2 regions of the Micromonospora sp. DSM 43699 genome follow, and region 2 is predicted to be linked to the other one. Evidence: riboswitches for the same ligand, from Rfam matches in the RefSeq annotation. Region 2 holds a riboswitch; the other holds the start of a gene.
The links. A riboswitch is a leader RNA that binds a small molecule or an ion and turns the genes downstream of it on or off. The one in region 2 is predicted to bind thiamine pyrophosphate.
Positions count from the first base shown of each region.

Region 1: linked by a shared signal. The riboswitch ahead of thiE (thiamine phosphate synthase) and the one ahead of AC0AIB_RS24435 (ECF transporter S component) in region 2 are both predicted to bind thiamine pyrophosphate.

Region 1 covers NZ_JBTMMT010000082.1:3,085-14,258, reverse strand. Annotated here, with positions in the region: gene AC0AIB_RS27615 (ABC-F family ATP-binding cassette domain-containing protein) at 1-453, shown strand, start outside; gene AC0AIB_RS27610 (aldo/keto reductase) at 540-1,502, shown strand; gene AC0AIB_RS27605 (hypothetical protein) at 1,509-2,057, opposite strand; gene AC0AIB_RS27600 (ThuA domain-containing protein) at 2,135-7,963, opposite strand; TPP riboswitch at 8,301-8,410, shown strand; gene thiE (thiamine phosphate synthase) at 8,405-9,031, shown strand; gene thiO (glycine oxidase ThiO) at 9,025-10,173, shown strand; gene thiS (sulfur carrier protein ThiS) at 10,164-10,364, shown strand; gene AC0AIB_RS27580 (thiazole synthase) at 10,370-11,140, shown strand; gene AC0AIB_RS27575 (thiamine phosphate synthase) at 11,137-11,174, shown strand, end outside.
Region 2 covers NZ_JBTMMT010000062.1:9,041-20,214, forward strand. Annotated here, with positions in the region: gene AC0AIB_RS24395 (DUF4097 family beta strand repeat-containing protein) at 1-224, opposite strand, end outside; gene recO (DNA repair protein RecO) at 327-1,172, shown strand; gene AC0AIB_RS24405 (isoprenyl transferase) at 1,169-1,981, shown strand; gene AC0AIB_RS24410 (hypothetical protein) at 2,063-2,251, shown strand; gene gndA (NADP-dependent phosphogluconate dehydrogenase) at 2,425-3,870, opposite strand; gene AC0AIB_RS24420 (hypothetical protein) at 4,378-4,590, shown strand; gene AC0AIB_RS24425 (energy-coupling factor transporter transmembrane component T family protein) at 4,750-5,550, opposite strand; gene AC0AIB_RS24430 (ABC transporter ATP-binding protein) at 5,547-6,974, opposite strand; gene AC0AIB_RS24435 (ECF transporter S component) at 7,007-7,597, opposite strand; TPP riboswitch at 7,673-7,778, opposite strand; gene AC0AIB_RS24440 (alpha/beta fold hydrolase) at 7,936-8,766, shown strand; gene AC0AIB_RS24445 (DUF6328 family protein) at 9,033-9,536, shown strand; gene AC0AIB_RS24450 (hypothetical protein) at 9,619-9,786, opposite strand; gene AC0AIB_RS24455 (cellulose binding domain-containing protein) at 9,991-11,174, shown strand, end outside.

The DNA.
Region 1 (11,174 bases), on a different contig from region 2:
GTCCGGCTCGGCGCCCGGGTCCGGCCGGGGCACTTCTCGCAGACCCACGACCGGCCGGAGCTGATGGCGAAGACCCTGGTCGAGGCGCTGTGGCGGGGCGACGAGCACCGGCAGGGGATGGACCGGCACGCGGCGATGGCGGCGTTGAGCCGCTACGAGCTGGCCGGTCAGGGAGACCAACGTTTCGGCACCCTGTCCGGCGGTCAGCAGGCCCGGTTCCTGGTGCTGCTGCTGGAGCTGTCCGGGGCCACCCTGCTGCTGCTCGACGAGCCGACCGACAACCTCGACCTGGCCTCGGCCGAGGCGTTGGAGGCGGGGATGGCCGCGTTCGCCGGGACGGTGGTCGCGGTCACCCACGACCGCTGGTTCACCCGCTCGTTCGACCGCTTCGTGCTGTTCCGGGGCGACGGCGACGTGGTGGAGACCCCGGAGCCGGTCTGGGACGTGGGCTGAGCCACCCGCATGGACCGTGAGGGGCCGACCACGCCTGGTCATCGGGCGGGGTCGTCGCCGGTCGGGGCCGGTCCGGCCGGCATAGGGTGGATCCCGTGACTGAGATGACCTACCGCCGGCTGGGCGACTCCGGGCTCGTGGTGTCCGTGGTCGGCATCGGCTGCAACAACTTCGGCCGCAAGCTCGACCTCGACGGCACCCGGGCGGTGGTCGACGCCGCGCTCGACGCCGGGATCACCTTCTTCGACACCGCCGACATCTACGGCGAGCCGCCGGGTGGCTCCGAGGAGCTGCTCGGGCAGGCCCTCAAGGGTCGGCGGGACGACGTGGTGCTGGCAACCAAGTTCGGCATGTCGATGGGCGGCCGCAACGGCCGCGACTTCGGGGTGCGCGGCTCCCGGCGGTACGTCGTACGGGCCGTCGAGGCGTCACTGCGCCGGCTCGGCACCGACCACATCGACCTCTACCAGCTGCACGAGCCCGACCCGGACACCCCGGTCGACGAGACGCTCGCCGCGCTGGACGACCTGGTCCGCGCCGGCAAGGTGCGCTACCTGGGCAACTCCAACTTCTCCGGTTGGCAGATCGCCGACGCCGACTGGACGGCGAAGACCCGGGGGCTGACCCGGTTCGTCAGCGCGCAGAACCACTACAACCTGCTGCACCGGGACGCCGAGGTGGAGATCGTCCCGGCCTGCGAGCGCTTCGGCCTGGGTCTGCTGCCGTTCTTCCCGCTGGCCAACGGGCTGCTCACCGGCAAGTACCAGCGCAACGCCGCCCCGCCCGCCGGCAGCCGCCTCTCCGGCGGTGGCCGGTACGCCGAGCGGCTGGCCGCCGCCCGCTGGGACACCATCGAGGCGCTGGAGTCGTACGCGTCGCAGCGGGGGCTCAGCCTGCTCCAGGTCGCCATCGGCGGGCTGGCCGCCCGGCCTGCGGTGGCCTCCGTCATCGCCGGGGCGACCACCCCCGAGCAGGTGCGGGCGAACGCTGCCGCCGGCACCTGGCAGCCCACCGACGCCGACCTCGACGCCCTGGACGCCCTGCTCTGACGGTCGTCAGCCGCCCAGCCCGGCCGGTTGGCCTCCGGGTCCGGGGTCGGCGCGGCGGCGACGCCACAGCAGCAGGGCCGCCCCGGCGACGACCACCACGAGGCCGCCGGCCAGCCACGGCCACCAGCCGGCCCCGGCCGCCTCCGCCCCGGCCGCCGGGCGCGCGGCGGCGACCGGTGACGGCGACTGGGCCACCCGGGCCTGCACCCGGGCGCTCGCCGTGCTGAGGTACGGGGCAGGTGCGCTGACAGTCACCCGCCAGTCGCCGGGGGAGAGCAGCGCACCGCTGCTGTAGAAGCCCTGCCCCTCTGCCGCCGGGGCGATCTGCACCGGCCCGGCCGTCCGGCCACCCTCGCCCTCGGCGGTCAGGGTGAGCAGCACCGGCTGGTCCAGGCGGTGGCCGTCGGCGTGCACGGCCTGCACGGTGATCCCGCCGGCCCCGTCACCGGCCACTGTCAGCTTCAACTTGCCGTCGTGCGCCGCCGCCGGACCCGCCGGCAGGGCCACCAGGCCCGCCGCGACCAGCGCGGCGGCGAAAACTCTGAAGGTACGCATCGACGTCCCCTTCCGATGTGGAGGGGCCGCCCCCACCGTCGGTGTCGACGGTGGGAGCGGCCCCGGTAGTGGTGGTGTTACAGCGAACCGCCCGCGGCGATCCGGGTGGGGTCGGCACCGAGCCGACCGGCCCCGTCCACCGACTTGTTGTCGTTCGCCTTGACGCCGGCCTTGGTGGCCGCGCCACCGAGCCGGACGATCATGGCGTCGGCGTCCCGGACCAGCACGTCCCGGACGTCGGTGTCGGTCACCAGGGCGGCATCGTTGGCCAACGCCTTGAAGGCGGTCAACTGCTGCACCGCCCGCTTGTCGTTGCCCGCCGCCTCGGACTCCCGCACCGCGTCCAGCTTGTTGGACAGCTGACGGTGCGCCTTGGTGGAGAGTCGTCCGGTCGCCTTGAACCGGTCCAGCAGGTTCTGCATGTCCCGGAACGAGGTGGTGACGTAGAACCGGACCGACGAGGTGGTGGAGTTGCCCGCCTTGTCGGTCGCGGTCACCTTCAGCTCGTGCAGGCCGAGCGGCAGCTCGTACAGCGCCTGCAGGGTGCCGCTGGCGTACGCCCGGCCGTCCAGCACGCCGGAGGTCGTCTTGATGCCGGAGGTCGGGTCGACCGCCTGCCACGAGATCCGGACGTCCTGGCTGTCACCGTAGAGCTGGCCGTCGGCGATGCCGGAGACCAGCAGCGTCGGCTTGGTGCCGTCGATCTTCACGACCGCCGACTTCAGCGACTCGACGTTGCCGGCGGCGTCGGTGGCCCGGTACAGCAGCTCGTGCGTGCCGTCCCCGGTCACCTCGACCGGCGTGGTGTACGCCGTCCAGGCGCCACCGTCGAGCGACCACTCCAGCTTCTTGACCCCGGAACCGGCGTCGGTGGAGGTGATCACCACCGGGACGGTGCCGTTGTGCCAGCCGTCGTCGTTCGCCGGGGCGAACGCCGCCGAGCTGACCGGCGCGGTGGCGTCGATCTTCACGGCGACCTTCTTCGTCGCCTCCACGTTGCCGGCGGAGTCGGTCGACCGGAACCGCACCTCGTGCGTGCCGTCCCCGGTGACCTGCACCGGCTCGGTGTACGCGGTCCACGTGGTGGCCCCGTCGAGCTGGTACTCGGTGCTCGCCACCCCGCTACCGCCGGCCTCGTCGGCAGCCGCCAGCGTCACGGTGACCGGGCCGTTGTGCCAACCCTCGGTCGGGGTGCCGGAGACGGTGGCCGTGGTCACCGGGGCGGTCGTGTCGGCCGCCTTGGTGGAGAGCCGGAAGTAGTCGAACGAGGCCGTCTTCGAGGTGGCCGCGTTCGCACCGAGGGTGAACAGACCGATCTTCGGGGTGGCCCCGACGGCGCTGTTCGTCACCGTCTCGAACGTGGTCCACTCCTGCCCGTCCGCCGAGTAGGACGCGGTGAAGGTGTCACCGGCCCGGGCCAGCCGCAGGTACCACACCGCCGAGGTCAGGTTGGAGACCTGCGGCTGCGGGTTCTGCGTCACCCCGGCGAGTTCGCCACGGAACTCGATCCGCCGGGAGGCCGTCTGACCGGCCTGGTTGTCCACGATGAAGTCCAACTTGACGTAGTTGTCGTCGTCGGCGTGGACGATCAGACCGGCCTGCTGGTACTGCTCGGCCAGCGCGCTGCCGTCGACCTTCGTCTCCAGGGTCCAGTCGCCGGTCGGCGCGGTCTGGAGGATGAAGTTCGTCGGCCCGGTGTTGCTGGTGCCGTAGATGTCACCCTTCGGCACGTCGATCTTCAGCGCGCCGTCGGCCACCCGGTAGGCGGCCGGGTCCTCTCGGAGCACCGCGTTCCACCGGCACTTGTCGAGCGTGGTGCCGGTGAACTCGTCAGACGGGGCGACCGGGCCGGCCGGGGCGTCCGGCGAGACCACGAACGAGTCGAAGACCGCGTCCACCACCGGCGCGGTGGTGCCGCCGTTGAGGGCGAGCAGCCCGATCCGCGGGTTGGTGATGCCGGCCAGCGCGGCGGACCGGCCGACCGGGGTGAACGTCGCACCGTCGGTGGAGTACGCCGCGGTGAGGTTGGTGCCGTCGCTGATCAGCCGCAGCCAGATGGTGTCACCGGCGGGTGCGGCCACGGCGTCGGCCGCGTCGTTGCGCGGGGTCGCCGCGGTCTCCCGGATGAACTCCACCTTGCGGGAACCGCCGTAGAGCAGGTCCACCTTGGCGTAGTTGTCGTCGTCGCCGTAGATCAGCAGGCCGGCCTGCTGGTAGTCGGCGGTGACTGGCACGGTGACCTTGGTGGTGGCCTGCCAGGCCCCGCTGGGTGCGGGCTGGAGCACCAGGTTGGTCGCGTCGTTGCGGGTGCCGTACAGGTCACCGGAGGCGGTGGGCAGCCGCAGCGCCCCGTCGGAGACCGAGTAGAGCTGGTTCTCCCGGACGACCGACCAACGGTCCTTGTTCAGGCTGTTGCCGGCGAAGTCGTCCGACCGCGCTCCGAGGCAGGAGTTGGTCGGCGCGTCCACCTTCACCGGGACGGTCGCGTACGACTTCGCGCCCCGCTTGTCCGTCACCGTCAGGGTGGCGGTGAAGGTGCCCGGGGTGGTGTACGTGTGGGTGGCGTCCAGGGTGGTCGCCGTCCCGCCGTCACCGAAGTCCCAGGCGTACGTCAGCGGGGTGTCGCCCTCGGCGTCGGTGGCCGTGCCCTTGAAGGCGACGGTGACCGGCGCGGTGCCGGTCGCCGGGGTGGCGGTGGCCGTCACCTGCGGCGGCGCGTTGTCGGTGACGCCCCGGCCGATGAAGTCCATCCAGTTGACGTTGACCAGCGAACCGGTGCCGCCGGCCGGGTCCTTGGCGACGAAGTACAGCGCGCCCTCGGCCGCACCGGTCACCGGCGCGGTCACGTCGACGAACTGCTGCCAACCGCCCGTGCTGGGCACGACGGCCGTCGCCACGATCGGGCCGTCGACGGCGCCGGCGTGCACGTCGATCCGACCGCCCTGGACCTCGGAGGCCGCCCGGAACCGGATCTGGTCGACCCCGGTCAGGTTGGCCGGGTCGAGCGACCACCAGTCGCCGTCCTCGATGAAGCCGATGTTCTGGCCGCCGCCGGCGGTGTCGGTGGTGGTCTCCTTCTGCACGCCCGGGTCACCGCCGCCGGTGCTGCCCGGGGCCCGACCGGTGGCCGTGAAGTACTCGGCCTGCTTGCGCTTGGGCTGGAGGATCTCGATCGCCCGGCCGGTCAGCGGGCCGGCGCTGCCGGAACCGCCGTCGTCGGTGTAGGTGGCCTCGAAGACCGCGAAGACGTTCGCCTCCGCGCCGTGCCCGGACGCCAGCGAGGTCTGCACGGTGCCGGTGCAGCCGGTGTGCTGCTCCAGCGGGTGGGCGTGCTCGTCGTGGCCGAGCAGCACCTGCAGCTGCACCCGGTCACAGTCGATGGCGCCGTCCTCCGGGTCGGTCACCTTGATCGTGTACTTGACCTGGTCGCCCCACTCGAAGAAGCCGCCGCTGGGCGGGAACTCGATGGTCACCGTCGGGGCGGTGTTGCCGACCGTCACCGGCACGTTCGCCACCGCGGTACGACCCTTGGGGTTGGTCACGGTGAGCTGGGCGGTGTAGTCGCCGGCGGTGGTGTAGGTGTGGGTGGGGTTTGCCTCGGTGGAGGTCTGCCCGTCACCGAACTTCCAGGCGTAGGTCAGCGTGCCACCGTCGGGGTCACGGGAACCGGCGCTGGAGAACTTCACGGTCAGCGGTGCGGCCCCGGAGGTGGGGTCGGCGCTGGCCTCGGCGATCGGGGCGCGGTCACCGGCGGTGTAGTCGATCCGGTAGACCCCGGAGTCGTCGTTGTTGCCGCCGAAGCCGGTGCCCCACTCGATCATGTAGAGCGCGCCGTCCGGCCCGAACTCGAAGTCCATCGGGCGGACCATCGGCATGCCGGTGAGCAGCTGGTTGATGTCGATCAGCGACTTGCCGTCCGCGCTGACCTGCATCGTGTACATCTTCGACTGGTTCCACTCGCCGAGGAGCGCCTTGCCGTCGTAGTACGCCGGCCACTTGCGGCTGGACGTGCTGTCGGCGTCGTAGCGGTAGACCGGGCCGCCCATCGGGGCGCCGCCGCCGCCGATCTCGGGGAAGCGCGGGTCGCCGGCGTAGCCGTAGTCCACCGTCGCCGCGATGGCCGGCGGCAGGTTGGTCAGGCCGGTGTTGTTCGGCGAGTCGTTCACCGGCGCGGCGCAGTCGAACTTCGCCCCGCTCGGCCCGGACGGGAAGGTGTAGTCGTTGTACGCCTTGTTGTTGCCGGTGCAGTACGGCCAGCCGTAGTTGCCGGCCGTGGCGACGATGTTCCACTCCACCAGGCCCTCGGGGCCGCGGTTCGGGTTGGCCGCCGAGGCGTCCGGCCCGTAGTCGGCGACGTAGAGGGTGTCGGTCTTCTGGTCGACGCCGATCCGGAACGGGTTACGGAAGCCCATGCCGAAGATCTCGGAACGGGTCTTCGCGGTGCCCGGGGCGAACAGGTTCCCCGTCGGGACGGTGTAGGTGCCGTCGTCCTCCGGGTGGATCCGGATCACCTTGCCGCGCAGGTCGTTGGTGTTGCCGGCGCTGCGCTGCGCGTCGTAGTCCTGCCGGCCGGCCCGCTCGTCGATCGGCGTGAAGGCGCTCGACTCGAACGGGTTGGTGTTGTCGCCGGTGGCGAGGTAGAGGTTGCCCTTCGAGTCGAAGGTCATGCTGCCGCCGGCGTGGCAGCAGGTGTTGCGCTGGGTGTCGACCTGGAGGACGACCTTCTCGGTGGCCTTGTCGATGGTGTCACCGTTGACGGTGAACCGGGACAGGTAGTTGCGCGGGGCGCCACCGGCCGGTGCGTAGTACAGGTAGATCCACTTGTTGGTGGTGAACTTCGGGTCGAGGCGGAGACCGAGCAGGCCGTCCTCGTTGCCGGTGAAGACGTCCAGTCGGACGGCGGTGACCGTGTTGCCGGTGTCCGGCTTCACGATCTGCACCCGGCCGTCACGCTCGGCGTAGAACACCCGGCCGTCCGGAGCGATGTCCAGCTCCATCGGGTTGTTGGTGTTGCTGTCCAGCGTGATCTTCTCGAAGTTCGAGGTCTTGGTGGCGCCGCAGTCGGCGTTCTCGACCCCGGCCGCGGTGCGGATGCCGCCGAGCAGGTGGGAGAGGAACTCCGGCTCGGTGTACGACGCCTGGGTGTGGCCGCCGCCGGTGTACCAGGACCGGCCGCCGTCGTAGTCCTGGCACCAGGCGGTGGGGTGGTCCGCACCCATCGCGCCGGCACCCGGGCTGTAGGACTTCTCGTCCAGGCTGGCCAGCACGTGCACCTTGGAGCGCGGGTTGGTGCGGAAGTTGTACCACTCGTCGAAGCGGGACCAGCGGTCCGGCAGGGTGGCGGTCGACGGGTGGGCGTGGTCCTCGACCTTGACGGTGGCCTGCTGGTTGGCCGGGTGGCCGGAGAAGTACGCGCCGACCAGGTTGCCGTACCAGGCCCAGTCGTACTCGGTGTCCGAGGCGGCGTGCACGCCTGCGTAACCGCCGCCGGCCTTGATGTAGCGCTCGAACGCGGCCTGCTGGGTGGCGTCGAGGACGTCACCGGTGGTGGAGAGCCAGATGACCGCCTGGTACTTCGCCAGGTTGGCGTCGTTGAAGGCGGCCCCGTCCTCGGTGGTGTCGACGGTGAACCCGTTGTCGGTGCCGAGCTTCTGGATCGCGGCGATGCCGGCCGGGATGGCGTCGTGCCGGAATCCGGCGGTCTTGGAGAAGACCAGGACCGAGAAGGGTTCGGCGGCGGCTGCCGCCGCTGGTGCGGGTGCCGGTGCGGCCTGTGGCAGGGCCGCCGCGGCGGGAGCGGCCTGGGCGGGGGTGCCGCCGATCAGACCGCTGGCGAGTAGGGAGAGGGCAAGTAGCCCGGCGCCCAGTGGGCCGCGACGTGCGCGGCGGTGGCGGGATGGAGACACTCCATGCTCCTTATGTCCGTGCTGGACAGTGGTGGGGGCATGGGGACGACTCGCCGCAGACCGTCCCCGGTCGGATGGGTGCGGGCCCGCCGAGGTCCGCATCGGTGGCGATCAGGTGCCGACCTCGTCGAGGCCGGTCACCGGAATAATGTCGATCGGTTGAACAAATTAGCGCCGCTGGATTGGTTTCCGGCAAGGCATGAGCATGTAACGATTCGGTATCGCCGACTCGCATTTCCGGCTTATGTGGAGAGAAGCCAAGAAAGGTAATCATAGACACTGCTGGATCGATGTAACACCCCTTGGCGGATCAGCGGATCTGTCGTACGGTGACAGGCACGTAACCCACGGGAGCCCGGTACACCGGGCTGAGAGGGGGGCTGAGAGCCCCCGACCGTCGAACCTGATCCGGGTAATGCCGGCGCAGGGAGGAGAGTTGCCGTGCCGTCCCTCGGCCGACTGCATCTGATCACCGACACCCGACCCGGGTGCGACCCGCTCGCCGTGCTGCGCGCCGCCCTCCCGGTAGCCCGCGCCGACCTGGTCGTCCAGGTCCGGGTCACCGACGGGACCACCGACCGGCAGGCGTACGAGCTGGCCCGGCAGGCGCGGGCGCTCTGCCTGCCGTACGGGGCGACGTGCCTGGTCAACGACCGGCTGCACGTGGCCCTCGCGGTGGACGCCGACGGCGGCCACGTCGGCGCGGACGACCTGCCCGTCGCGGCGGCCCGACGGATCCTCGGTGGTGCCGCCGTACTCGGCGCGACCGCCCGGGAACCCGGCGGCGCGGCGCGGGCGGTCGCCGCCGGGGCCAGCTACCTGGGCGTCGGTCCGTGCCACCCGACCAGCACCAAGACCGGCCTGCCCGACCCGATCGGCCCGGCCGGACTCCGCGCCGTCGCCGAGGCCGTCGACGTGCCGGTGATCGCCATCGGCGGGGTCACCGTCGCCACAGTCCCGGTGCTGCGGGCCGCCGGGGCGTACGGGGTGGCGGTGGTCGGGGCGCTCTCCGCCGCCGCCGACCCGGGGCGGGCCACCGCCGAGCTGATCGCGGCGCTGACGTGTTGAGCGGCCCGGACGTCGCCGTCGTCGGGGCGGGGCCGGTCGGGCTGGCGATCGCCTGGCGCTGCGCCGCCCGCGGCCTGCGGGTGACCGTGCACGATCCGGCCCCCGGCTCCGGCGCGTCGCGGGTCGCCGCCGGGATGCTGGCCCCGGTCGCCGAGGCGTACTTCGGCGAGCGGGAGCTGACCGGGTTGCTCGCCGAGTCCGCCGCCCGCTGGCCGGGCTTCGCCGCCGAGCTGACCGAGGCCGCCGGCACCGGGTTCGGGTACCGCACCGACGGCACCCTCGTCGTCGGGCTGACCGGGGACGACCTGGCCGAGGCGCGCCGGCTCTGGTCGTACCAGCAGGGGTTGGGATTGCCGATCACCGCGCTGCGCCCGTCGGAGCTGCGGGACCGCGAGCCGGCGTTGACCCCGCGACTGCGCGGCGGCGCGGTCGCCCCCGGTGACCACCAGGTCGACCCGCGTCTGCTGGTCGCCGCGCTGCGGGTCGCCGCCGAACGGGCCGGCGCGGCCCTGGTCCCCGGCGCGGTGACCCGGCTGGCCGAGCTGGCCGCGCCGGTCGTCGTGGTCGCCGCCGGCTGCGGGGCCGCCGCGCTCACCGGGCTGCCGGTCCGCCCGGTCAAGGGCCAGGTCCTGCGGCTACGCGCGCCCGATCGCCGTCCGCCCGGCTTCCGGCACGTCATCCGCGGGTACGCCGACGGCGAGTCGGTCTACCTGGTGCCTCGCGACAGCGGCGAGGTGGTGGTCGGGGCGACCGTCGAGGAGCGTGCCGACACCGAGGTGACCGCCGGTGCGGTGCTGCGCCTGCTCCGCGCCGCCGTCGACCTGGCCCCGGAGTTGGCCGAGTACGAGCTGGTCGAGGCCGTCGCCGGGCTGCGCCCCGGCACCCCGGACAACGCGCCGATCCTCGGGCCGCTGCCCGGCCGGCCCGGAGTGCTCGCCGCCACCGGCCACCACCGGCACGGCATCGTGCTCACCCCGGTCACCGCCGACCTGATCACCGAGCTGATCGTCAACGGCGAACCGGACCCGCTGCTCACCCCCTTCACCGCCGACCGGTTCGCCGCCCCGGCCGGGGCGCGGCCGACGGCCGGCGGCGTCGGACGGGACCGGCACACGGCGAACGAGGAGGAGACGTGCGACTGATCGTCAACGGTGTCGGCCGGGAGCTGGCCGGCGGATCGACCGTCGCGGACCTGGTCCGGGCCGTCACCGAGCAGCGGCGCGGCCTCGCCGTCGCGGTCAACGGCGAGGTGGTTCCCCGGGGCGGCTGGCCGGGCGCCGTGCTGCGCGACGGTGACCGGGTCGAGGTGCTCAGCGCCGCCCAGGGCGGGTGACCGGGATGCCCCTCACCATCGCCGACCAGACCTTCACCTCCCGGCTCATCCTCGGTACCGGCGGCGCGGCCAACCTGCACGTGCTGGAGCAGGCGATCCGGGCCTCCGGCACCGAACTTGTCACCCTCGCCCTGCGCCGGGTCGACACCGCCCCCGGCACCGCCGGTGGCCTGCTCGACCTGCTCGACCGGTGCGCGGTGCGGCTGCTGCCCAACACCGCCGGCTGCTACACCGCAGGGGAGGCGGTGAAGGTGGCCCGGCTGGCCCGGGAGGCGTTCGACACCGACTGGGTGAAGCTGGAGGTGATCGGCGACGAGCGGACCCTGCTCCCGGACGGGGTGGAGCTGCTGCGGGCGGCCGAGGAACTCGTCGCCGACGGCTTCGTCGTGCTGCCGTACACCTCGGACGACCCGGTGCTGGCCCGTCGGCTGGCCGACGTCGGCTGCGCGGCGGTGATGCCGGCCGGCGCGCCGATCGGCTCCGGCCTCGGGGTGACCAACCCGCACCACATCCGGCTGATCCGGCAGGGCGTCGACGTGCCGGTGATCCTCGACGCCGGGATCGGCACCGCCTCCGACGCGGCGCTCGCCATGGAGCTGGGCTGCGACGGGGTGCTGCTGGCCAGCGCCGTCACCCGGGCCGCCGACCCGACGGCGATGGCCACCGCCATGCGGTACGGCGTCCAGGCCGGACGGCTCGCGTACACCGCCGGGCGGATTCCCCGCCGCTTCCACGCCCTCGCCTCCACCCCCGACGACGGAAGGCCCGACCTGTGACCCGCCCCGCCGCCACACCCGTCCCCCGGCCGGC
Region 2 (11,174 bases):
TGGTCACCCTGGTAACGGACCACCCGCTTGACGCGTACGCCGGTGGCCGGGCCGGTCGCCCGGACCACCACGTCCCCGGATCCGGGCCGTACGGTGATCCGGGCGATCTTCGCCGCCTCGGTGGTGTCGAAGTCCAGCCGCCGGAACGCCAGCGTGTCGCACCCGGTGGCGAGGATGAGGGCGGCGGTCGCGCCCAGGGCGACCGTGCTGCGGGGAAGAGCCATGCCGAGCAACCTACGACCGTCCCCACCTGCGGCACATCCGGGGCGAAGCACCGACCCACCCCGAGCCGACCCTGATTTCCCACCCCGAGGGAGAATGACCCGATGGCCGGGTACCGCCGACAGCTCTACCGCGACGACGCGGTGGTGCTGCGCGTGCAGAAGCTGGGCGAGTCCGACCGGATCATCACCCTGCTGACCCGCCGGCACGGCCGGCTACGCGCGGTGGCCCGGGGGGTACGCCGCACCACGAGCAAGTTCGGCGCCCGGTTGGAGCCGTTCGGCCACGTCGACCTCCAGCTCGCCGGCGACCCGAAGGGCAACACCGGCAGCTCGCTGCACAGCGTCAGCCAGGTCGAGGGCATCGACCTGTACGGCAAGCGCTTCCTCGGGGACTACCCCCGGTACACGGCGGCCAGCGCGATCGCGGAGACCGCCGAACGCCTCACCCCCGTCGAGCGGGAGCCGTCGCTGCGGCTGTTCCAGCTCACCCTCGGCGCGCTGAAGGCGTTGTCCCGGGGGGAGCACGCCACCACGCTGGTGCTCGACGCCTACCTGCTGCGCGGGATGAGCCTGGCCGGCTGGGCGCCGGCGCTTACCGCCTGCGCCGTCTGCGGCACGCCGGGGCGGCACCGGGCGTTCTCCGTACCGGCCGGGGGTGCGGTCTGCCCGGACTGCCGGCCGCCCGGCGCGGCCCACCCGGCACCGGCCACCATCGACCTGATGTCCGCCCTCACCAGCGGCGACTGGCAGGTCGCCGACGCCACCGAGACCGGGGTACGCCGGGAGTGCAGCGGCCTGGTCGCGGCGCATCTGCAGTGGCACCTGGAACGCGCGTTACGCTCGCTGCCGCTGGTCGACCGGGGTGGGTCGCCGGGTGGCGCGGGGAGCGGTCCGGTGCCGCCGCCCCGGGTCGGCGTGGAGGGCGTGGACAGGGGGATGACCGAGTGATCCGATCGTTGAGGGCCGGCCGGCGGGCGCCGACGCCGCCGACACCGCACCCGTCGGGTGCCCGGCCGCCGGCGTTGCCCGTCGAGGCGCTGCCGAAGCACATCGCGGTGGTGATGGACGGCAACGGCCGATGGGCCAAGGAACGCGGCCTGCCCCGCACCAGGGGCCACGAGCAGGGCGAGCACAGCCTCTTCGACACCGTCGAGGGGGCGATCGAGCTGGGCGTGCCCTACCTGTCGGCGTACGCCTTCTCCACCGAGAACTGGCGGCGCTCGCCGGACGAGGTCCGGTTCCTGATGGGCTTCAACCGGGACGTCATCCGCCGCCGCCGCGACCAGCTGGTCGACCTGGGGGTGCGGGTGGTCTGGTCGGGGCGGGCCGGCCGGCTCTGGAAGAGCGTCATCTCCGAGTTGCAGACCGCCGAGGAGATGTCCCGGGGCAACTCGACGCTTACCCTCCAGTTCTGCGTCAACTACGGCGGCCAGGCCGAGATCGCCGACGCCGCCGCCGCGATCGCCCGGGAGGTGGCCGCCGGCCGGCTCGACCCGGCCAAGGTCACCGAGAAGACCGTGGCGAAGTACCTCTACCACCCGGAGGTCCCCGAGGTCGACCTCTTCCTGCGCCCCTCCGGTGAGGAACGGATCTCCAACTTCATGCTCTGGCAGTCGGCGTACGCGGAGCTGGTGTTCCTGGACACCCTCTGGCCGGACTTCGACCGTCGCCACCTCTGGTACGCCTGCGAGCTGTACGCCCAGCGGGACCGTCGCTTCGGCGGGGCGCTGCCCAACCCGGTCGCCCCGACTGTCTGACCGTCGCCCCGCCTTGCGATTGGTGATCTCGCCGGCGGGGTACCACCTCCGCAGGCAGCCAGATCGCGGAGGTGAGCACACATGATTCAGAAGCGGATCGCGCAGTGGGCGGTCATGGCGGTCGCCGTGCCGCTGGCCGCGGCCGGCGCCCGTCGGCTGAGCCACACCCTGGAGTCCCGTCGGGGGCCCAGCGGGGTGAGCCGGCTGCTGTCCAAGGGCGCCGACGTGCTGCGCCCCCAGAAGGCCGCCCGGCGTCGTCGGTTCTGGTGACCACCCGCCACCGGCTTCCCCGGTGACCAGCGGTCACCACCGACCTCACGGCGAACGCCCCGCCACCCCGTTTCACCGGGGCGGCGGGGCGTTCGCGTGGCACTGGTGCCGGTCCGGTGAGCGCGGTGCCCCCGCTGGGGGGAGACCGCGGCACGCCGGGGACGACGGGCTGGTCAGCCGGCCACTTCGGAGCGGTCGGCGGTCGCCCACAGGGTGTGGAACGCGCCCTCCCGGTCGACCCGGTGGTAGGTGTGCGCGCCGAAGTTGTCCCGCAGGCCCTGGATCAGGGCCGCCGGCAGCCGCTCCGCGCGCAGCGCGTCGAAGTAGGCGAGCGACGAGGAGAAGGCCGGGGTGGGCACGCCGGCCCGCGCCGAGTCGGCCACCACCCGACGCCAGCTCGGCACGCCGTCGCTCACCGCGTCGGCGAAGTACGGCGCGACCAGCAGGGTGGGCAGCTCCGGCTGCGAGTCGTACGCCTCCCGGATCCGGTCCAGGAAGCGGGCCCGGATGATGCAGCCGCCCCGCCAGATGGTGGCGGTGCCACCCAGGTCGATGTCCCAGTGGTACTCGCGGCTGCCGGCCCGGATCTGGTCGAAGCCCTGCGCGTACGCGACGATCTTGCTGGCCAGCAGCGCCCGCCGGACGTCCTCGACGAAGGCGTCCCGGTCGTCGACCTGCCACTTCTCGCCCGCGTCGCCGAAGGTGCGGCGGGCGGCCTCACGCTGGCCGGCGTGGCCGGACAGCGACCGGGCGAAGGTCGCCTCGGCGATACCGGTGATCGGGATGCCCAGGTCGAGGGCGATCTGCACCGTCCAGCGGCCGGTGCCCTTCTGCTCGGCCTGGTCGAGCACCACGTCGACGAAGGACTTGCCGGTGGCGGCGTCCGTGTGCGCCAGCACGTCGGCGGTGATCTCGATGAGGAACGACTCCAGCTCGCCGGTGTTCCACTCCCGGAAGATCTCCGCGATCTCCGCCGGGCTCGCCCCCAACCCGGCCCGCAGCAGGTCGTACGCCTCGGCGATGAGCTGCATGTCGGCGTACTCGATGCCGTTGTGCACCATCTTGACGAAGTGACCGGCACCGTCGGGGCCGACGTGCTGGCAGCACGCGACGCCGTCCACCTGTGCGGCGATCTTCTCGAAGATCGGCCCGAGCTTCTGGTAGGACTCCGCCGAACCGCCCGGCATGATGCTCGGCCCGAGCAGCGCGCCCTCCTCGCCGCCGGAGACGCCGGTGCCGACGAAGTGCAGCCCGTGCTCGCGCAGCGTCTCCTCCCGGCGGCGGGTGTCGGCGAAGTGCGCGTTGCCGGCGTCGACGACGATGTCGCCCTCCTCCAGCAGCGGCACCAACTCGTCGATGACCGCGTCGGTGGGGCCGCCCGCCTTGACCATGACGATCACCGCGCGGGGCCGCTCCAGCGAGCCGACGAAGTCCGCCAGGGACTCGGACGGCACGAAGGTGCCCTCGTCACCGTGGTCGGCGACCAGGCTGCGGGTGCGCTCCGGGGAGCGGTTGTGCACCGCCACGGTGAACCCGTTCCGGGCCAGGTTCCGGGCCAGGTTGCGACCCATCACCGCCAGCCCGGTCACGCCGATCTGCGCCGTCGCCTGTTGCGTCATCTCGTACCCGCCACCTCTCACGTCACCTGTGTGCTGCGACGGTATCGCGTGCCCCCTACGCCCGGCAGCCGCCGTCCACCCAGTGTCACAGGGTGGTCGCGTCCGCGCGGCAGGGGCCGCCCGCCGCCGGGCCGGGATGACCGTCTGGTGTCCGCCGTGGGGCGGCGCGGTCGTCGGGGTGTCCGCCGTCGGGCCCTGGAACGGTCGTCGGGCCGGGAACGGCCGTCGGGAAAAACGGATGCGTCGGGCGCGGGGGCCGGCTAACGTGACGGCATGCGCATCTGACGCCCTTTCTCCAGAGCCGACCCGCCGCCGTGGCCGCGGGTCCGCGTGCTCGGGCGTCCGCGTCTCCCACCCCTCCTGGCAGGGGATGACTCGTGGCCGGTCGTCCGGAGCCGATCCCGTCCGTCGACCGCCCGCCCGCCGTTTGCTGGCGGTGTGGTCCTCCGCACGTACAGGAGGCAGCGTATGCCCGCCAAACGCAGTCCGAAGAGGTCCCGTCGTCCCGTGCCGAAGCCGGTGGAGGTGGACCCGGCGGCGCTCGCGGCACTCACCGTGACGCCCGCGCACCCGGTCCCCCTCGCCTTCGCATCGGCCCACCCGGACGCTGTCGTCCGGTCGCCCCCGCCCCCGCCGCCGTCGCGGTCGGGCCGGTCGGTCCGGTCCGGCTCCACCACCGCCCAGGGCCAGAACCGCCGGTACGCCTTCCGGCGCAGCTGATCCGCCCCCGGCGGGGACATCCCGCACCAGATCGCCGAAACAGCGGTGTCCGGACCCCGGACACCGCTGTTTCGGCACAGTGGTGCCGGCGTGTCCCGGCGGTCCGGGTGCCTGGCCGCCCGGCATGCCCGGTGGGGCGATGGACCGGGTGGGAGTGGATCAGCCGATCAGGGGGCGGAAGGTGCCGAGCGCCACGCTGACCGCGAGCGCGCCGCCGGCCAGCGCCGCCGCGCCGACGACCAGCAGCCAGTCGGCCGGGCGGAACACCTGCCGGCGGGCCACCGTGCGCGGGGTGCCGGCGTCGAAGCCCCGGGCGTCCATCGCCACCGCCAGCCTGGTGCCGCGTCGGATCGCGCCCACCAGCAGGGCGAACGCCGTGGAGACGAAGAGTCGCAGCCGGGCCAGCGGGTTGCGGCCGGCGTCCACGCCCCGGGCCCGGCGGGCCATGGTCAACATCTGCCACTCCTGACCGAGCAGCGGCACCAGCCGGAAGGCGGCAAGCGCGCCGATGGCGAACCGGGCCGGGGCCTTCGCGTTCTGGACAAGCGCGTCGGCCAGGTCGGTCGGATCGGTGGTGGCGAAGACGATCACCCCGGGCAGGGCGACCGCGAACATCCGCAGCACCAGCCCGAGCGCGGTGACCACCACCCCCGAGGTGACAAGCAGCGGCCCGGCCTCCCACAGCACCCGGCCGGACCGGTCGGCGGCGAACAGGACCAGCGTGACCAGGATGCCGGCGGCCCCGGCCAGCAGCGGCAGTGCGCGGCGGGCCAGCACCCGGTAGCGGATGCCGAACAGCGGCAGCAACGCCAGCTCGACGGCGATCGCCACCGCCGGTGCGACCGGGTCGAGGCTGGCCACCAGCAGGAACGAGAAGACCAGCCCGGCCGCCAGCTTCGCCACCGGGTTGCGCCGGGCCAGCGGCGCACCGGGCCGGGCGACAGGTGCGAAACCGATCACGGTCCCTCCCGGGTGGGGCACAGGGTGACCGTCCGGTCGGCGAGCGCGGCGACGAAGTCCGTGTCGTGGGTGACGGTGACCACGCCGTGCCCTGCGTCGCGCAGGTCGGCGAAGAGGTCGACCAGCTCACCCCAGGTCCGCCGGTCCTGGCCGAAGGTGGGTTCGTCGCAGATCAGCAGCCGGGGCGCGGTGGCCAGGGCGGTCGCCACGCTGAGCCGCCGGGCCTCCCCACCGGAGAGGGTGTACGGGTTGGCGCCGGCGAGCCGGGTCAGCCGCAGCCGGTCCAGCAACTCGTCCACGGTGGCCCGGACGGCGGGCTCGGGGCGGCCCGTCCGGCGGGGGCCGAGGGCCAGCTCGTCGTGGACGGTGCCGGTGACGAACTGGTGCTCCGGGTTCTGGAACACCGAGCCGATCCGGCCGGCCAGGGCGGGGGCCCGCCAGCGGTGCGGTGGGAGGCGGGGGTCCCCGTCGGCCAGCGCGGAGGTGCCGGCCAGCCGGCCGACGCCGGGGCGGAGCAAGCCGCCGAGCAGCAGCGCGAGGGTGGACTTGCCGGCCCCGTTGGGGCCCCGGACGGCGAGCGCCTCGCCGGCACGTACCGCCAGGTCGGTGGGGGCCAGCCGGGGTGGCAGGCCGAGCCGGTCGGCGGTGAGCAACTCCCCGCCCGGCGGCCCGGCGGCCGGGCGGGACGCGGTGGGGTGTCCGGGCACCCAGACCCCCTCGGCGGCGAGCGCGGCACCGTGTGCGGCGAAGACCGTCTCCGGTGGCCCGTCCGCCCGGACCCCGCCACCGGGTGCCAGCACCACCACCCGGTCGACCAGGGCGAGGGCGTCGGCGACCCGGTGCTCGACCAGGACCAGGGTGGTGTCGGGGTCCAGCGCGCCGGCCACCGCCCCGCGCACCAGCTCCGCGCCGGCCGGGTCGAGGTTGGCGGTCGGCTCGTCGAGCAGCAGCAGCCCGGGGCGCAGTGCCAGCACGCCGGCCAGGGCGAGTCGCTGCTGTTCGCCGCCGGACAGCGCCGCGGTGGGCCGGTCCCGGTGGTACGGGAAACCGACCCGGCGCAGCGCCTCGTCCACCCGGGGCCAGATCTCGTCGCCGGGCACCCCCCGGTTCTCCAGGCCGAACGCGACGTCGTCGCCGCTGCGGGCCATCACCAACTGGGACTGCGGGTCCTGGAAGACGGTGCCGACCCGCTCGCGGGCCTTGGCCGGGTCGAGGCCGTCGATCTCGACGGTGCCCTCCTGCTCGCCGGAGTCCGCCGGCAGCAGCCCGGCCAGCGCGGCCAGCAGGGTGCTCTTGCCGGCCCCGGACGGCCCGAGCAGCAGCACCCGTTCCCCGTGGTCGATCCGCAGGTCCACCCCGCGTACCGCCCAGGCCCGCCGACCGGCGTGCCGCCAGCCGAAGCCGACCAGCCTCACACTCGCCACGTCGCCGGCACCTCCATGATCGCCAGGGAAGGTCAGACCAGGGTGCGGTCACGGCCGGAGGGGAACCGGTCCAGCACGCCGGTCTCGGCCAGCGCGCGGGTCAGGTACCAGCCGCCGACCCCGGCGACGACGGCGGCGCTGAGCACCGTCAGCGCCGCGTACGGCAGCCGGTAGCTGGTCAGGGCGTACTCGGCGTTCCAGACGAAGAAGTCGAACAGGGCGGCGCTCAGCCCGGTCAGCGCGCCGGCCAGCACCGCCACCGGCAGCCGGAACGACCGGTAGCGGAACGCGGCGAAGGCCAACTCCGCGCCGAGACCCTGGATCAGCCCCTGCACGATGGTGATGCCGCCCCACTCCGCGCCGAGCAGCGCGGAGACGGTGGCGGCGACGGCCTCGCAGAACAGGGCCGCCCCGGGCTTGCGGATCACCAGGCCGCCGAGCACCGCCGGGACCAGCCAGACGCCGTACATCACCGCCTGGCTGGCCGGGGCGGCGGCGAACGCCGGGTCGGCGGCCTTCCAGACCAGGCCCCAGGCCCAGAAGATGACGCCGAAGGCCACGGCGATCACGGCGGCGACCACGATGTCGATGGTGCGCCACCGGTTGCTGTCGGTGTGTTTCATGTCGGTGCTCCCAGTCCAGTGATCGAACCAGGAGAAGACGCACGCCGCGCCCGGCGGCTGCCGGACGGCGGCGCGGCTGGAGGTCGACCGAACTCCCTGCGCTGGCATTACCCAGATCAGGTTCGAGGGTCTGCGGGCGATGCCCGCACTCTCAGCGCTGTGCGCTCCCCTGTCGGATGTGAAGTTGTCTCGGCAGACGCTAGCACCGACCTGCGGCAACGACCCAGCAGGCCACGGTTCCCGGCAGTCGACGCCGGTCCGCCGGGCGTCCGGGTCGCGACCACCGCCGGGCGTCCGCCCGGGGTGCGGCGCCGTCGGGGCTGGGTAGGCTGCCGGTCATGCGGGTACCGGCGCGAGGGCTCACGTTCGACGTACGGGCCGGTGGCCCCGAGGGCGGCGCGGTCGTGCTGCTGCTGCACGGCTTCCCCCAGCACGGCGGGGAGTGGGACGATGTGGTGCCCGCCCTGCACGCCGCGGGGCTGCGCACCTACGCCCCGGACCAGCGGGGCTACTCGCCCGACGCCCGGCCCGCCGGGGTGGCCGCTTACCGGTTGCCGGAGCTGGTCGCCGACGCGGTGGCGCTGCTCGACGAGTTGGGCGTCGACGCCGCGCACGTGGTGGGGCACGACTGGGGCGCGATCGTCGCCTGGGCGCTGGCCGCCCGGCATCCGGAGCGGGTGCGCACCCTCACCGCGGTCTCGGTGCCACATCCGGCCGCCTTCGGCTACGCGCTCTCCGCCGACCGGGGGCAGCGGGCGCGCTCGTCGTACATGGCGTTGTTCCGCCGCGCGGGGCTGGCGGAGCGGGTGCTGCTGGCCTGGCGGGCGGCGGTGCTGCGCCGGATGCTGGCCGGCGTCGGTGACCCCGCCCGGGTGGCCCGGTACGCCGGGCCGATGCGGGTGCCGGGGGCGTTGACCGGCGCGTTGAACTGGTACCGGGCGATGTCGGGGCGGGACCTGAAGGCGGTCGGCCCGGTGACCGTGCCGACCAGTTACGTGTGGAGCGACCGGGACGTGGCCGTGGGGCGTACCGCCGCGCAGGCGTGCGCCCGGCACGTGTCGGGGGACTACCGCTTCGTGGTGCTGCCCGGGGTCACCCACTGGATCCCGGACGAGGCCCCGGGCCCGCTGGCCGAGGCGATCCTGGCCCGGGTGCGCGGGGCGGTCTGAGCGTTGCCGGGGAGCCGGGTCACGCTCGATCCTGGTGGTAGTGGTACTCGATCCTGGTTGTCGTGGTACTCGATCCTGGTTGTCGTGGTACTCGATTCCTGGTTGTCGTGGTATCCGTGCGGCGGGAGGCCACTACAACATGGATCGAGCGCGATCTTGCGGGGCCGGGGTCGTGAATCGGTTTCGGGCAGGTATCGATGGGGCACAGGCGTTGCTGCCGACGGGGACGCCCCCGCCGGCCGTACGTCTCACCCCGGAGGTCGCCCGTGTCGAAGGAATCCGAGAAGCAGCGCTGGCAGCGCAACTTCGCCGATCTGCTCCAGGAGTTGCGGGTCGCCCAGACCGGCGTGCAGATCCTCTTCGCCTTCCTGCTGACCCTGCCGTTCAGCAACGGGTTCACCCGGACCAGCGAGTTCCAGCGGGACGTCTACATCCTCGCGTTGTTGTCCGCCGCCGCGGCCACCGCGATGATCATTTCGCCGGTCGCCTTCCACCGGGCGCTGTTCCGGCAGGGTCGCAAGCCGGAGCTGGTCCGCTTCGCCCACCGGATGGCCACCGGTGGTCTGGCCTTCATGCTTGTCGCCATGGTGAGCGCGGTCCTGCTGATCGCCGACTTCGTGCTGGACACCGGCATCGCCGTGGTGCTCACCGTGATCACCGGCCTGTGGTTCCTGACGTTCTGGGTGGTCCTGCCGTTCGTCCGGCGCAACTGGGGTGACGACGACATCGACGACGACGATGACGAGCCGATCGTGCTGACCGGCGACTGACCCCGCCCGCCGCGCGGAACGGGTGCGGCGGGCGGGATGGCGTGGCGGTCCACCGGCTCCTCGGCCGGTCGCCGTCCGTTCGTCAGCGGGCGACGGCCCAGGCCAGCACGGCCGCCAGGATGAGCCCGTTGAGCAGCGCCAGCACCAGGTACGCCTGCGGCGGGATCTTGCGCCCGCGCCTGACGAAGCTGACCAGCACGGCGGCGTACGCCAGCAGCAGCACGGCGACGACGATCAGGAAGTAGAGCACCGCCCCACCCTAGACGAGGGGTGGGGCGGTGCTCGTCGTACGACGGTGGACATCGTGGAACCGGGGCGACTGATATCGAGTAACATCGATAACTGTCACGCCTCGTCCCGGGCGTGTGGCCGACTCCGCCCCGTCGAAGGGGCGCGTGCGGTGGCCCACACGGGCAGCCGACGCCGGCCCGGCACCACCGACGAGGAGCGGACGATGAGAGCAGCGCGGCGGCGTACCGCCGGACTTGGCGTGATCACTCTGGCGGTCCTCGCGGGCGGGGTGGCCGTGGCGAGCGGGGCCGCCACCGCCGCCGCGACCGGCTGCCGGGTCGACTACAAGGTCACCAGCGAGTGGCAGGGCGGCTTCGGTGCGGACGTCACGGTCACCAACCTCGGCGACCCGGTCTCCGGCTGGACGCTCACCTGGGCCTTCGCCACCGGCCAGCAGGTCAGCCAGGCGTGGAACGCCACGGTCACCCAGAACGGGACGGCGGTCAGCGCGAAGGACGCCGGTTACAACGCCGCCATCGCGACCGGGGCAGGCGTCAGCTTCGGCTTCAACGGCGCGTGGACCACCGCCAACCCGGTGCCCACCGCGTTCGCGCTCAACGGGGTCTCCTGCACCGGCGCGACGCCGACCGCCACCCCCTGCCCGCCGCCGTCCACCCCGCCGACCCCGACGCCCACCCCGACCCCGACGCCCACCCCGACCCCGACCCCGACCCGGACGCCCACGCCCACTCCGACGCCCAGCCCGACCCCCTCGGCGCAGCGGCCGGTCACCGTGTGGCTGGCCGGCGACTCCACGGTCGCCAACCCGTCCTCCGGCACCGTCTGCCCGGTCGGCTGGGGCAACCAGTTCGGCCAGTACTTCAACGGCAACGCCACGGTGGTCAACAGCGCGGTCGGCGGGCGCAGCATCCAGACCTGGCTGTACGACCCGAACGTCACCACCACGATGAACTCTGCCGGCGAGTGCGTGGTCAACCCGCAGACCTACTCGACCCGCTGGCAGGCCATGCTCAACGCCAACGGCGGGATGAAGGCAGGCGACTACCTGTTCATCCAGTTCGGCATCAACGACGGCAGCGCCACCTGCAACCGGCACGTCGGCTCCGCGCGCTACAAGGAACTGCTCGGCGTGATGGCCCGCGCGGCCCAGCAGCGCGGCGCGTACCCGGTCTTCCTCACCCCGGCCGCCGCGATCACCTGTTCGGGCAGCACCGCCGTCGGCAACCGGGGCTTCCTCACCGAGACGTTCGACGCGGGCCGGGCCAACAACGTCCCCGTCATCGACCTGCACAAACTGAGCTACACGCTCTACAACACGCTGCGGCTCTGCCCGAACAACGGCGACTACAACTCGGGCGCGGTGGGGGCGTTCTTCTGCGCCGACCA